DNA from 3 places in the Pseudomonas flexibilis genome. Region 1 is predicted to be linked to each of the others. Evidence: predicted binding sites of a transcription regulator. Region 1 holds the regulator's gene; each other region holds the start of a gene.
What was found. Region 1 encodes sigma-54, which starts transcription at its own class of promoters, with help from an activator protein. Its sites were predicted from a motif close to ANTGGCATNNANNTTGCTNT; they were not measured.
Positions count from the first base shown of each region.

Region 2: a site for sigma-54 is predicted at 2,105-2,124, ahead of PT85_RS00805 (flagellar basal body-associated FliL family protein). Genes of this name have one in related genera too.
Region 3: a site for sigma-54 is predicted at 1,487-1,506, ahead of glnK (P-II family nitrogen regulator). Genes of this name have one in related genera too.

Region 1 is NZ_JTAK01000003.1:220,504-223,738, forward strand. Features, by position in the region: gene lptA (lipopolysaccharide transport periplasmic protein LptA) at 1-50, shown strand, start outside; gene lptB (LPS export ABC transporter ATP-binding protein) at 50-775, shown strand; gene PT85_RS09055 (RNA polymerase factor sigma-54) at 897-2,390, shown strand; gene hpf (ribosome hibernation-promoting factor, HPF/YfiA family) at 2,522-2,830, shown strand; gene ptsN (PTS IIA-like nitrogen regulatory protein PtsN) at 2,841-3,235, shown strand, end outside.
Region 2 is NZ_JTAK01000001.1:161,309-164,543, reverse strand. Features, by position in the region: gene fliO (flagellar biosynthetic protein FliO) at 1-84, opposite strand, end outside; gene fliN (flagellar motor switch protein FliN) at 84-518, opposite strand; gene fliM (flagellar motor switch protein FliM) at 591-1,559, opposite strand; gene PT85_RS00805 (flagellar basal body-associated FliL family protein) at 1,569-2,057, opposite strand; gene PT85_RS00800 (flagellar hook-length control protein FliK) at 2,224-3,235, opposite strand, start outside.
Region 3 is NZ_JTAK01000004.1:483,832-487,066, forward strand. Features, by position in the region: gene PT85_RS11400 (ammonium transporter) at 1-928, opposite strand, end outside; gene glnK (P-II family nitrogen regulator) at 968-1,306, opposite strand; gene PT85_RS11410 (accessory factor UbiK family protein) at 1,729-1,983, shown strand; gene PT85_RS11415 (YifB family Mg chelatase-like AAA ATPase) at 2,044-3,235, shown strand, end outside.

The DNA of each region.
Region 1 (3,235 bases):
TCGACATGGTGATCCAGCCACGCAAGAAGCCCGCGGAGTCCAGCGAATAATGGCCACCCTCATTGCCCGTCACCTGGCCAAGAGCTACAAGAAGCGCCAGGTGGTCCGCGACGTCAGTCTGCGCATCGACAGCGGCCAGATCGTCGGCCTGCTCGGCCCCAACGGGGCCGGCAAGACCACCACCTTCTACATGGTCGTCGGCCTGGTGCGCGCCGATCACGGCCAGGTGCTGATTGACGACCTGGACGTCAGTCACCAGCCCATGCACGGTCGCGCGCGCGCCGGCATCGGCTACCTGCCCCAGGAAGCCTCGATCTTCCGCAAGCTCACCGTCACCAACAACATCATGGCGATCCTGGAAACCCGCAAGGACCTCGACGCCGAAGGCCGTCGGGCAACCCTGGAAGGGCTGCTCGAGGAATTCCACATCACCCATATCCGCGACAGCCTCGGCATGAGCCTGTCCGGTGGCGAACGGCGCCGGGTGGAGATCGCCCGCGCGCTGGCCAGCGCACCCAAGTTCATCCTGCTCGACGAACCCTTCGCCGGCGTCGACCCCATCTCGGTGGGCGACATCAAACAGATCATCCAGCACCTGAAATCCAAAGGCATCGGTGTACTGATCACCGACCACAACGTGCGCGAGACCCTGGACATCTGCGAGACCGCCTACATCGTCAGCGAAGGCCGCCTGATCGCCGAGGGCAACGCCGAGGCCATCCTGGCCAACCAGCTGGTCAAGGAAGTCTACCTGGGGCACGAATTCCGCCTGTAGAGCGACTGGCGGACACACCAACGGGATATACAATTCGTCGCCGGGCATATAAATTGCTTGCGGTCGGCGCCCCGGCGCGCCGCAGGGACAGGCGAACACCCGCCGGAACACAAGGTCTGCCATGAAACCATCGCTCGTTCTCAAGATGGGCCAGCAGCTGACGATGACCCCGCAGCTGCAACAGGCCATTCGCTTACTGCAACTTTCCACCCTGGACCTGCAGCAGGAAATCCAGGAAGCCCTCGAATCCAATCCCATGCTGGAACGGCAGGAGGAAGGCGAGGACTTCGACAACAGCGATCCGCTCGCCGACGGTGACGACGCCGCCGGCAGCCCCCCTCCGGAAAACACCTACCAGGAGACCCAGAGCAGCGTCGAGAACCTCGAGGAGGTCAACGACTGGAGCGAACGCATCCCCAGCGAGCTGCCGGTGGACACCGCCTGGGAAGATGTCTACCAGACCAGCGCCAGCAGCCTGCCCAGCAACGACGATGACGAATGGGACTTCACCGCCCGTACCAGCGGTGGCGAGAGCCTGCAGAGCCATCTGCTCTGGCAGCTCAACCTGGCGCCCATGTCGGACACCGACCGATTGATCGCGGCGACCCTGATCGACTGCATCAATGACCAGGGCTACCTGGAAGAATCCCTCGAGGAGATCCTCGAATCCTTCGATCCGGAACTGGACATCGAGCTGGACGAGATCGAAGCCGTGCTGCGCCGCGTGCAGCATTTCGAACCCGTGGGCATCGGCGCCCGCGACCTGCGCGAGTGCCTGCTGCTGCAGCTGTGCCAGCTGCCGGAAGACACCCCCTGGCGCAGCGAGGCGCAGCGCCTGGTCGGCGATTACCTCGACCTGCTCGGCGGCCGCGACTACAGCCAGCTGATGCGCCGCCTCAAGCTCAAGGAAGACGAGCTGCGCCAGGTGGTGGAACTGATCCAGCGCCTCAACCCCCGCCCCGGCTCGCAGATCGAGTCCAGCGAACCCGAATACATCGTGCCCGACGTCATCGTGCGCAAGCACAACGGCCGCTGGCTGGTGGAGCTCAACCAGGAGGCGGTGCCGCGCCTGCGCGTGAACCCCCAGCACGCCGGCTTCGTGCGCCGCGCCGATTCCAGCGCCGACAACACCTTCATGCGCAACCAGCTGCAGGAGGCGCGCTGGTTCATCAAGAGCCTGCAGAGTCGCAACGAGACGCTGATGAAGGTGGCCAGCCAGATCGTCGAGCACCAGCGCGGCTTCCTCGAGTACGGCGAGGAAGCCATGAAGCCGCTGGTGCTGCACGACATCGCCGAGGCGGTGGGCATGCATGAATCGACCATCTCGCGGGTGACCACCCAGAAGTACATGCACACCCCGCGCGGCATCTTCGAACTGAAGTATTTCTTTTCCAGCCATGTCAGCACGTCCGAAGGCGGCGAGTGCTCGTCCACCGCCATCCGGGCGATCATCAAGAAACTGGTGGCGGCGGAAAACGCCAAGAAACCGCTGAGCGATAGCAAGATCGCCAGCCTGCTGGAAGAACAGGGCATCCAGGTGGCACGCCGCACAGTGGCCAAGTACCGGGAATCCCTGGGCATCGCGCCGTCGAGCGAGCGTAAGCGCCTGATGTAAAACGTTCAGTGGGCTTGTTTAACGGCGCCGGAATGATTAGGGTCAATGCCCAGAACCCCTTGGCGCGTCAAAGTGATTCGGAGGGTCGACCAGAGGTCGGTCCTCTCCCTACGGCAAGAAGGAGAACAGGTATGCAAGTCAACATCAGTGGTGACCAGCTGGATGTGACTGAGGCCATGCGCGGCTATGTCGAGGAGAAGTTCTCCCGGCTGGAGCGCCACTTCGACCGCATCACCAATGTTCAGGTGATCATGCAGGTGGAAAAACTGCAGCAGAAGATCGAAGCCACCCTGCATATCGCCGGTGGCGAAGTCGTTGCCAACGCGGAGCACACCGACATGTATGCGGCCATCGACCTGCTGGTCGACAAGCTCGACCGCCAACTGATCAAGGCCAAGGAAAAGCGCCTCGACCGGGAGCAGGGCGCCACCGTCCGCTGACTCCGACTCCATGATCCGACTCGAAAGCATCCTGACCCCCGGGCGTTCCCAGGTGAACGCACCGGGCGGCAGCAAGAAACGTGTCCTCGAATTCATCGCCAACCTGATCGCGCGCGAGCAGCCCGGGCTGGATGCCGGCGAGCTGTTCGAAGCGCTGATCGCGCGCGAGCGCCTGGGCTCCACGGGGTTCGGCAACGGCATCGCCATTCCGCACTGCCGCCTGCCGAACTGCAACGCGCCGATCAGCGCCGTCCTGCGCCTGGACGCCCCGGTCGACTTCGACTCCATCGACGGTGTCCCGGTCGATCTGCTATTCGTGCTGGTGGTGCCGCCCGCCGCCACCGACGAGCACCTTGAACTGCTGCGCCAGATTGCCGGCCTGCTGGAACGTGCCGACATCCGTGA
Region 2 (3,235 bases), on a different contig from region 1:
GACCATGCCCTCGGTGGACGGTCCCGGCGTGGCGGCGACGGCTTCGCCGGCCAGCAGCAGCGGCGCCAGGATCAGGCGGCGCATCAGCGCAGCTTCCGGATGCGCTCGGTGGGGCTGATCACGTCGGTCAGGCGGATACCGAACTTCTCGTTGACCACCACCACTTCGCCGTGTGCGATCAGGGTGCCGTTGACCAGCACGTCCAGCGGCTCGCCGGCGAGGCGGTCCAGCTCGATCACCGAGCCCTGGTTGAGCTGCAGCAGGTTGCGAATGCTGATGCTGGTGTTGCCCACTTCCATGGAAATGGTCACCGGGATATCCAGGATCACGTCCAGGTTCGGGCCTTCCAGGCCGTGCACCGGCTCGCCCTTGGCCGGCGTGGGGAACTGTTCCATGGGCGCGCGCGCCGGGCCTTCGGCCAGCAGCTCGTCGATCGCGTTCTGGTTGTCACCCTCTTCCAGGGCGGCGGCCCATTCGGCGGCCTGTTCCTCGGGAGACTTCGGGGTGTTGTTTGACATTGCGTGTCCTCAGCTGACTGTCTGGCCGAACGTTCCGCACGCGGCGGAAGGTCCGAGCGGAAAAGAGTTGCCTCAGCGATTGCGTTCCAGCGGCCCCATTACCTGCAGGGCCAGCATGTCCTTGTGGGAGCCGAGCTTCACTTCGAAGGTCGGCACGCCGTTGGCCTTGAGCAGCATCTGCTCAGGCAGCTCGACGGGAATCACGTCCCCGGGCTGCATGTAGAGGATGTCGCGCACGCGCAGCTGGCGACGCGCCACGATGGCGTCCAGCGGCACCTGTACGTCCAAGATGTCCTCGCGCAGGGCCTTGGACCAGCGCTCATCCTGGTCGCCGACATCGGACTTGAAGCCGGCGTCGAGCATCTCGCGGATCGGCTCGAGCATCGAGTACGGCAGGGTCACGTGCAGGTCCCCGCCGCCGCCGTCCAGTTCGATGTGGAAGGTGGAGACCACCACCACTTCGCTGGGACTGACGATGTTGGCGATGGCCGGGTTGACCTCGGAATTGAGGTACTCGAAGTCCACCTCCATCAGCGCGTTCCAGGCTTCCTTGAGGTCGACGAACGCCTGGTCGAGCACCATGCGCACCACACGCAGCTCGGTGGGGGTGAACTCGCGGCCTTCGATCTTGGCGTGACGGCCGTCGCCGCCGAAGAAGTTGTCAACCAGCTTGAACACCAGTCGCGAATCGAGGATGAACAGCGCCACGCCGCGCAGCGGGCGCATCTTCACCAGGTTGAGGCTGGTGGGCACGTACAGCGAATGCACGTACTCGCCGAACTTCATCACCTGCACGCCACCGACGGCGACGTCGGCGGAGCGACGCAGCAGGTTGAACATGCTGACGCGGGTGTAGCGGGCGAAGCGCTCGTTGACCATTTCCAGGGTTGGCATGCGACCGCGGACGATGCGGTCCTGGCTGGTCAGGTCGTAGCTCTTGACCCCGTTGGGGCTGGCGGTTTCCTCGACGGAGACGAGTCCGTCATCGACGCCGTGCAGCAGCGCGTCGATCTCATCCTGTGACAGCAGGTCTGTGGCCATGGAAGGGTCCTACTGCAAAACGAAATTGGTGAACAGCACCTGCTCGACGACCGGCTGGCCCAGCAGGTTGCGAGCGATCTCCTGGACGCGCTCGGTGGCCTGGACGCGCACCGCTTCCTTGCCGGGCGCGGTGAGCATGGCCTCGAAGCTCTGCGCGGAAAGCAGCATGACCAGCTCGTTGCGCAGCAGCGGCTGGTGCTCGCGCAGCGCATCCATGCTCTTCTTGTCGCGCCCGAGCAGGGAAACGCTCACCTGCAGGTAGCGGGCGCGGCCATTGGCGTTGTAGTTGACGACGAAGGGTTCCTTGAGCTCTTCGTACACCGCGCCGCGGTCGCGGCTCACGAACAGCGGCTTGGTATCCGGGCTGGTAGACGCGTTGGAGGAGGTAAGGACGTACCAGGTAATGCCCACCGCGGCGACCATCGCCAGCAGGAGGGTCAGCACCCCGAGAATGATGAGGAGGAGCTTCTTGTTCTCAAGCCTGAAAGACTTTGCCATGCCAAATATCCGTCACCTTGCGGCGCTACAACAGTCAAGCCAGCGATTCAGCAAGTCTTATGCCAGTCGATTGCCTGACCCGACGAGCCTCGCGGCGCTGCGCTGCTGGCAGGAGCGGCTTCAGCCCTCATGCAGGAGGGGCTTCAGCCGCGACGTTTCCCTTGCCTCAGGCGTAGAAATCCACCAGGCCACGACCACTCTCCAGCGGCGTGGTCGCGATCAGGCTTTCGGCTTCCAGGCCCTCTTCCGCCTCGGCTCCTCCACCGGCCAGGCCATAAGCGCCGCGCTCATCGGCCTGGCGCTCGCCACGGGCCAGGGACTGGTCGGACACGTTGACGTCGAACTGCCCCAGCCCCTGCTGGTTGAACATCTCTCGCAGCCGGTGCATCTGCCCTTCCAGCGCCTCGCGCACCGAGGCGTGCGGACTGGCGAAGCTGATCTGGGTCTGCTCCTGGTTCAGGCTGATGCGGATCTCGAGGCGACCCAGCTCGGCGGGATCCAGCTGGATCTCCGCGCTACGCAGGTTCTGGCTGGACAACCACATGACGCGCTCCACCACCGCCTCGCTCATGCCGGGCTGGCGCATGGACAGTGGTTGCTGCAGGGCATTGGCGGCCACCTCACGCTGCGCCGCGCTGGCCTGCTGCACGGCCTGAGTCAAAGGATTGACTGGACTGTCGGGGCCTTCGGCCGCGTGCTGCGCGGAACTGCCCGCCGCCGCGCTCAGGCTGCTGCGCAGTAACTCGGTGAAGTCCTGCTCGTCGTCGGCGGCGAGCCCCCCTTCGGGAAGCGCTTCGGAGAGCGTCTCGGTTTTGGCAAGGTGCAGCTCGGGCAGGGCTGCCTGGCGCGCACGGGTCTCGGCCAGAGTCGGCTGCATCTGCCGTGCGCCCAGGGCGCTGGCGGCTGCCTGGGCAACGCCGGCCGTCTGCGAGGCCGCGGCGCTGGCAGGCGCCATCGGATTGGCCACCGCCAGCGTCTGTTCGGCAATATCCGCCTGCGCATCGGGCGAAGCCGTCGCGTCGGCACCCAGGACCGCAGCGGCAGACTCATCCACGGCTTGCGCTTCGGCGGCGGCAACAGGCGTATCCGACGCCGGCGCTGCACTGTCCCGCCCGAACAGCATCAGCGACTCCAGGGATACCGCTTCGGGCTCGGCGGCCAACGTCAGCTCTTCCTCG
Region 3 (3,235 bases), on a different contig from region 1:
GGGTGATGGCCACCAGGCCCGCGACCACACCGGAGGCGATGCCCAGGGCGCTGGGTTTGCGGTGGGTGATCCACTCGGCGAACATCCAGGCCAGCGCAGCGGCGGCAGTGGCGATCTGGGTGACCAGCATGGCCATGCCGGCGGTTTCGTCAGCGGCGGCGGCGGAACCGGCGTTGAAGCCGAACCAGCCGATCCACAGCATGGCGGCGCCCATCAGGGTGTAGCCCAGGTGATGCGGGGCCATCGGGGTGGTCGGGAAGCCCTTGCGCTTGCCCAGCACCAGGCAGGCCACCAGGCCAGCGATACCGGCGTTGATGTGCACCACGGTGCCGCCGGCGAAGTCGATCACGCCTTCGTCCCACAGCAGGGCGCCGTCGCCACCCCAGACCATGTGGGCCATGGGGGCATAGACGATGGTGAACCACACGGCCATGAACACCAGCATGGCGGAGAACTTCATGCGCTCGGCGAAGGCACCGACGATCAGGGCCGGGGTGATGATCGCGAAGGTCATCTGGAAGGTGACGAATACGCTTTCCGGGAAGGCGCCGACCAGGGCGTCCTTGGTCAGGTTGCTGAGGAAGGCGTTGTCCAGGCTGCCGACGATGGAGTTGATGTTGAACACACCAGCTTCCATGCCTTCCGTGCTGAAGGCCAGGCTATAGCCGTAGGCGAACCACAGGATGCTCATCAGACCAGTGATGGCGAAGCATTGCATCATCACCGAGAGCACGTTCTTGGAGCGCACCATGCCGGCGTAGAACAGCGCCAGGCCGGGGATGGTCATGAACAGCACCAGGGCGGTGGAGGTCAGCATCCAGGCGGTGTCGCCGGCATTCAGGGTGGCGGTTTCCTCCTGGGCCATGGCCAGACTTGAGAAACCTAAAGACAACAGGGCGCCTAGCCCTGCGATTTTTCGCAGAGTCATGGTTGTTACTCCTGGGGCGGGGTGGGGTCGGAGGGGGCGTTAGATCGCGTCGGTGCCGGTTTCGCCGGTACGGATACGAATGGCCTGCTCCAGGTTCACGACGAAGATCTTGCCGTCGCCGATCTTGCCGGTATTGGCCGCCTTGCTGATGGCTTCGATGACGCGGTCGAGCTGGTCATCGTCGATGGCCACTTCGATTTTCACCTTGGGCAGGAAGTCGACGACATATTCGGCGCCACGGTACAGCTCGGTGTGGCCCTTCTGCCGTCCGAAGCCCTTGACCTCGGTGACGGTGATGCCTTGAACACCGATGTCGGACAACGACTCGCGGACGTCGTCCAGTTTGAACGGCTTGATGATGGCAGTGACTAGTTTCATGAAACTTCTCCCGTTAGGTGGACTTGCCCCAGAAGTACTTAACCCCACGGCAAGTCTAAGCTCAGTGTCTGGCCTTTGGAACGCATCGCCGGCGCTGGCGCAGTCGTTTTCTTCTGTCCTGGAGCGCTGCGGTCGAAAGGCGGGCTCAGGTTCTGCATCAGTGCACGTGACACTTGGGATATAGCGAAAAGCTTGCCAGGTGCCTGCAAGCCACGGCCCACGCGGGCCGCAGCGATGGGCGCGGGCTGCCGACCGGCGGCGACGCACCAGGATGGAGCACGGCAGCCCGGCCCGGTGCGTCTTTTACGTGCACGGCCCTAGGCTTTGGTCGGAGCGGTGCCCGGCCCGTGGCCGCGGCTGCAAGATTCCCGGCCAGCCGTTCTGCGCTAAACTGCCCGCCGACTTTCCCTCAGGAGCCGCCCATGCTGCCGCCCAAAGCCTTGTTCGATGCCATCAGCAGCCAGGCTGCCCGCCTGATCGGCGAAACCTCGCTGCCGCCCGCGGAGCTGGAATCTCGCCTCAAGGCCCTGCTGCAGAGCGCCTTCAGCAAGCTGGATCTGGTCAGTCGCGACGAGTTCGACAGCCAGATGGTCGTGCTGGCCCGTACTCGCGCCCGCCTGGAAGCCCTCGAAGCCCGCGTGGCGGAGCTGGAAGCGCAGCGCACCGAGCAGGCCTGAGCACGCAGCGCCCAATCCCCCCTGCAAGGATGCGGGGTGCCGTTAATCAAGGAGTGATGCATGTCTTTGGCCCTGGTCCATAGCCGCGCGCTGGTGGGTGTCGAGGCCCCTGCCGTCAGCGTGGAAGCCCACCTGGCCAACGGCCTGCCCTCGCTGACCCTGGTAGGCCTGCCGGAAACCAGCGTGCGCGAAAGCAAGGATCGCGTGCGCAGCGCCCTGCTCTGCTGCGGCTTCGAGTACCCGCAGCGACGCATCACGCTGTCCCTGGCGCCCGCGGACCTGCCCAAGGATGGCGGCCGCTTCGACCTGGCCATCGCCCTGGGCATTCTCGCCGCCAGCGGCCAGGTGCCCAACGAACCCCTCTGCCACTACGAATGCCTGGGCGAGCTTGCGCTGTCCGGCGAGCTGCGCCCGGTACGCGGCGTGCTGCCGGCCGCGCTGGCCGCGCGCGCAGCGGGGCGCAAGCTGATCGTCGCCGCGCAGAACGCCGAGGAAGCCAGCCTGGCCTCGGGGCTCGAGGTGTATGCGGTCGAGCACCTGCTGCAGCTGGCCGCGCACCTCACCGGCCAGGAACCGCTGGCGCCTTACCAGGCCCAGGGGCTGCTGCGCCAGACGCAACCCTATCCGGACCTCGCCGACGTGCACGGCCAGTTGGCCGCCAAGCGCGCCCTGCTGGTGGCCGCGTCTGGCGCCCACAACCTGCTGCTCAGCGGCCCGCCCGGCACCGGCAAGACGCTGCTGGCCAGCCGCCTGCCCGGGCTGCTGCCGCCGCTGGAGGAGTCCGAAGCCCTGGAGGTGGCCGCCATCCATTCGGTGGCCGCCCATACACCGCTGAGCCACTGGCCGCAGCGTCCGTTTCGCAATCCACACCACAGCGCCTCCGGCCCCGCGCTGGTGGGCGGCGGCAGCCGGCCGCGCCCCGGCGAGATCACCCTCGCCCACCAGGGCGTGCTGTTTCTCGACGAGCTGCCCGAGTTCGATCGCAAGGTGCTGGAAGTGCTGCGCGAGCCGCTGGAAAGCGGCGAGATCGTCATTGCCCGCGCCACGGAGAAGCTGCGTTTTCCGGCGCGCTTCCAATTGGTCGCCGCCATGAATCCCTGTCCGTGCGGTTACCTGGGTGATGCCGGCGGGCGTTGCCGCTGCACGCCGGAACAGGTGCAGCGCTACCGCAACAAGCTGTCGGGGCCGTTGCTGGATCGCATCGACCTGCACGTCACGGTGGCCCGCGAAACCACCCAGCTCGCCCCCACGG